One region of the Enterobacter oligotrophicus genome, then DNA from elsewhere that is predicted to be linked to it. Evidence: predicted binding sites of a transcription regulator. Region 1 holds the regulator's gene; the other holds the start of a gene.
The links. Region 1 encodes sigma-54, which starts transcription at its own class of promoters, with help from an activator protein. Its sites were predicted from a motif close to GTTGGCACANNTTTCGCTNT; they were not measured.

Region 1 (2,202 bases):
CCGTTATCGATATCAAACGTATTATTGAGCACCTGCGCGACAGCGGGCTGGGCGTACTGATCACTGACCACAACGTTCGTGAAACGCTGGCCGTGTGTGAACGCGCCTATATTGTCAGCCAGGGCCATCTGATTGCCCACGGTACGCCGCAGCAAATCCTCGAAGATGAGCATGTTAAGCGCGTGTACCTTGGGGAAGACTTCAGACTCTGATAGGGTAGAGGTAACTTAACGCCGGACCGGAGAAAAACGCTCTGAACATGAAGCAAGGTTTGCAATTACGGCTCAGCCAACAACTGGCGATGACGCCGCAGTTACAACAGGCGATCCGTCTGTTGCAGCTGTCCACGTTAGAACTCCAGCAGGAGCTCCAGCAAGCGCTGGACAGCAATCCGTTGCTGGAGCAAACCGATCTTCATGACGAGGTAGACACGCAGCAAACGCAGGACACTGAAACGCTCGACACCGTTGACGCGCTCGAACAAAAAGAGATGCCGGACGAGCTACCGCTGGATGCCAGTTGGGATGAAATCTACACCGCCGGAACCCCTTCCGGAACGCGTGCAGACTACCAGGACGATGAGTTACCGGTCTATCAGGGCGAAACCACGCAGTCACTGCAGGATTACCTGATGTGGCAGGTAGAATTAACGCCCTTCTCCGATACCGACCGCGCCATTGCCACCTCCATTGTGGATGCCGTTGATGACACCGGCTACTTGACGGTCACGCTGGACGATATCCTGGAAAGCATCGGTGATGACGAGATCGAACTCGAAGAGATCGAGGCCGTATTGAAGCGTATTCAGCGTTTCGACCCGGTAGGTGTTGCCGCGAAAGATCTCCGCGATTGCCTGCTGATCCAGCTATCGCAGTTCGCCAAAGAGACACCGTGGATTGAAGAAGCGCGCTTAATTATCAGCGATCATCTGGATCTGCTGGCTAACCATGATTTCCGCACCCTGATGCGCGTCACGCGCCTGAAAGAAGAGGTGCTGAAAGAGGCGGTTAATCTGATCCAGTCTCTCGATCCACGCCCCGGCCAATCGATCCAGACCAGCGAACCGGAATATGTCATTCCCGACGTGCTGGTGAGAAAACACAATGGCCGCTGGGTCGTTGAACTGAACTCAGACAGCATTCCTCGCCTGCAAATCAATCAGCAGTACGCCTCCATGTGCACCAGCGCACGTAACGATGCCGACAACCAATATATTCGTAGCAATTTGCAGGAAGCACGATGGTTGATCAAAAGTCTGGAGAGCCGAAATGATACGCTGCTGCGCGTAAGCCGTTGTATTGTCGAACAGCAGCAGGCGTTCTTTGAGCAGGGCGAAGAGTATATGAAACCGATGGTGCTGGCAGATATCGCCCAGGCCGTCGAGATGCACGAATCAACCATTTCCCGCGTGACCACACAGAAGTATCTGCACAGTCCACGCGGTATTTTTGAGCTTAAGTATTTCTTCTCCAGCCACGTGAATACCGAAGGCGGCGGCGAAGCCTCGTCAACGGCGATTCGCGCACTGGTGAAGAAGTTAATCGCCGCGGAGAATCCCGCGAAGCCACTGAGTGACAGTAAGTTAACCACCATGCTGTCCGATCAGGGTATTATGGTGGCACGTCGTACTGTTGCGAAGTATCGAGAGTCTTTATCCATTCCGCCGTCTAACCAGCGTAAACAACTGGTCTGACACAACCGATAAGGAAGACACTATGCAGCTCAATATCACAGGACACAACGTCGAGATTACTGAGGCTTTACGCGAATTTTTGAACACAAAGTTCGCAAAACTCGAACAGTATTTCGAAAGGATCAACCAGGTCTATATTGTGTTGAAAGTGGAGAAAGTGACTCATATCTCGGATGCGACCCTACACGTGAACGGGGGCGAACTCCATGCCAGTGCGGAAGGGCAAGACATGTACGCGGCTATCGACGGCTTGATTGATAAACTTGCGCGACAGCTCAATAAACATAAAGATAAACTGAAACAACACTAATTGTCCGGGCAGTTAACGGGTGCAGTAAGGCCTGTTGTGAAACACAACAGGCCGTTTGTACAGTTAGCGCTTAGGTGAAATTATGATGAACAACGATTCCGCTCTTCAACTGAGCAATGTCCTTAACCAGGAATGTACCCGCAGTGGTGTTCACTGCCAGAGCAAAAAACGTGCGCTGGAGATCATCAGTGAACTGGCC
Region 2 (2,202 bases), 470 kb from region 1:
CCGGGTTCACTTCACGGGCGTATGCCAGGCATTTATCCACTTCAAAGTTCAGGTACGGCAGCAGGTCGACTTTGTTCAGCAGCATCAATGACGCGGCGGCAAACATGTGCGGGTATTTCAGCGGCTTGTCTTCGCCTTCGGTTACTGAAAGCACCGCCACTTTATGCCGCTCACCCAGGTCGAAACTCGCCGGGCAAACCAGGTTGCCGACATTTTCAATAAACAGGATGCCGTTATCCGCCAGCGGCAGGCGCGACGCGGCATCGGCAATCATCTGCGCATCCAGATGGCAGCCTTTGCCGGTGTTGACCTGAATCGCCGGCGTGCCGGTTGCGCGAATACGCGCGGCATCGTTTACCGTCTGCTGATCGCCTTCGATCACCGCGCAAGGCGTGCGCGTGTTCAGGCGTTTGAGCGTCTCCGTGAGCAGCGTGGTTTTGCCGGAGCCAGGGCTGGAGACCAGGTTCAGCACCAGCTGTTTGTGGGCGGCAAAGCGGGCGCGGTTGCGGGCGGCAAGCTGGTTGTTTTTGTCCAGCACGTTAATTTCGACTTCCAGCATCTGGCGCTGGCTGATCCCCGGTGCGTGGGTGCCCGCTGCGCCGTGACCATAATGCAGGTCACCTGCCGCGGATTGCTGAGGCGTAAAGGTGATGCCGGTCAGCGCCGCCGCAGGGCGTGGGGCGGGGGAAAAGGGCGCGGAGCGAAACGCGGAATGCGGGTGATGTTCATCCCCTTCGATATACAGGTTGCCTTCAGCGCAACCGCAGGTACTGCACATAAGTTACTCCTTCTCGATTTCGAGGCGTTGGATCTGCATGCCGTCATCCGCCACGATGTGCAGCCCGGTGCTCTGGCATTGCGGGCAGCGCTGTACCTTCGATGACAGCAGGGTGACGTACTGCTGACACTGCCCGCACCAGCACTCAGCCTGCTGCGCTTCAATATGCAGCTCACAGCCTTCCGCCAGCGTGCCGCGACACACCAGCTCAAAGCAGAAGGTGAGAGCGCTGGTCTCGACGCAGGAAAACGCCCCGACCTTCAGCCAGACGCCGGTGACGCGCTTCGCATGGTTTTGCACTGCCTGCTGCTCGATCAGTTCCAGAGCCCGCTGGCAGAGGGTGATTTCGTGCATGACGCCTCCTCAATGAATTGCGCCATTGAATGCAATAACGGTGCCAGCTTGATTTTTGTTAAGGCGTGACGATGTCAACGCTGTCGAAATGACACGTCGACAGCGCGGCGTTGACAGCATCTTGATGAATAAAATCATTTAAAAACAAATAATTGAAAATTGGCATGGAAACTGCTTAACAGCCGCTATCTCCATTAACCGGATACCTTTTATGACTATTTGGGAAATTAGCGAAAAAGCAGATTACATCGCACAGCGTCATCAGCAGTTACAGGAGCAGTGGCACCTCTACTGCAACTCCCTGGTCCAGGGGATCACCCTGTCGAAAGCCCGTCTTCATCACGCCATGAGCTGTGCGGCGCAGGGCGATATGCGCTTTGTGCTTTTTGGTCACTTCACGATTTTTGTCACCCTCGCAGACAGCTTCAACAGCCACACCATTGAGTATTACGTCGAGACGAAAGAGGGTGAAAAACAGTGTATTGCGCAGGCGCAGCTCATGGCCGATGGCATGGTGGACGGTCACGTCAGCAACCGCGATCGCCAGCAGGTGCTGGAGCACTATCTGGAAAAGATCGCGCCGGTTTACAACGGCCTCTACGCCGCCGTTGAGCATGATTTACCGATCAACCTGAAACAGCTGATGGACGGAAAAACATCAGCGAACGTGGCCTGATTACCGAGTGTCGAGAAGTGTCGATGAGACAGTTTTTCGTCAAAAATGACCATCACCTGAGGATTGCCCGGTGAACCGTTTTGTAATTGCTGACTCGACGGTCTGTATTGGCTGTCGAACCTGTGAGGCGGCGTGTTCGGAAACGCACCGCCTGCACGGGCTGCAGTCCATGCCGCGCCTGCGCGTCATGCGTAATGAAAAAGAGTCTGCCCCGCAGCTTTGCCATCACTGTGAAGATGCGCCGTGTGCGGGGGTCTGCCCTGTGAATGCCATCACCCGTGTCGAGGGCGCGGTGCAACTGAATGAAAGCCTGTGCGTCAGTTGCAAGCTGTGCGGCATTGCCTGTCCGTTTGGCGCGATTGAATTCTCCGGCAGCCGCCCGCTGCATATCCCG

Region 2: the regulator sigma-54 is predicted to act here: its motif matches at 1,161-1,180, upstream of hypA (hydrogenase maturation nickel metallochaperone HypA).

The regions. Positions count from the first base shown of each region.
Region 1 is NZ_AP019007.1:1,916,529-1,918,730, forward strand. It holds gene lptB (LPS export ABC transporter ATP-binding protein) at 1-212, shown strand, start outside; gene rpoN (RNA polymerase factor sigma-54) at 260-1,693, shown strand; gene hpf (ribosome hibernation promoting factor) at 1,716-2,003, shown strand; gene ptsN (PTS IIA-like nitrogen regulatory protein PtsN) at 2,086-2,202, shown strand, end outside.
Region 2 is NZ_AP019007.1:1,445,142-1,447,343, reverse strand. It holds gene hypB (hydrogenase nickel incorporation protein HypB) at 1-778, opposite strand, end outside; gene hypA (hydrogenase maturation nickel metallochaperone HypA) at 782-1,132, opposite strand; gene hycA (formate hydrogenlyase regulator HycA) at 1,344-1,808, shown strand; gene EoCCA6_RS06805 (4Fe-4S dicluster domain-containing protein) at 1,879-2,202, shown strand, end outside.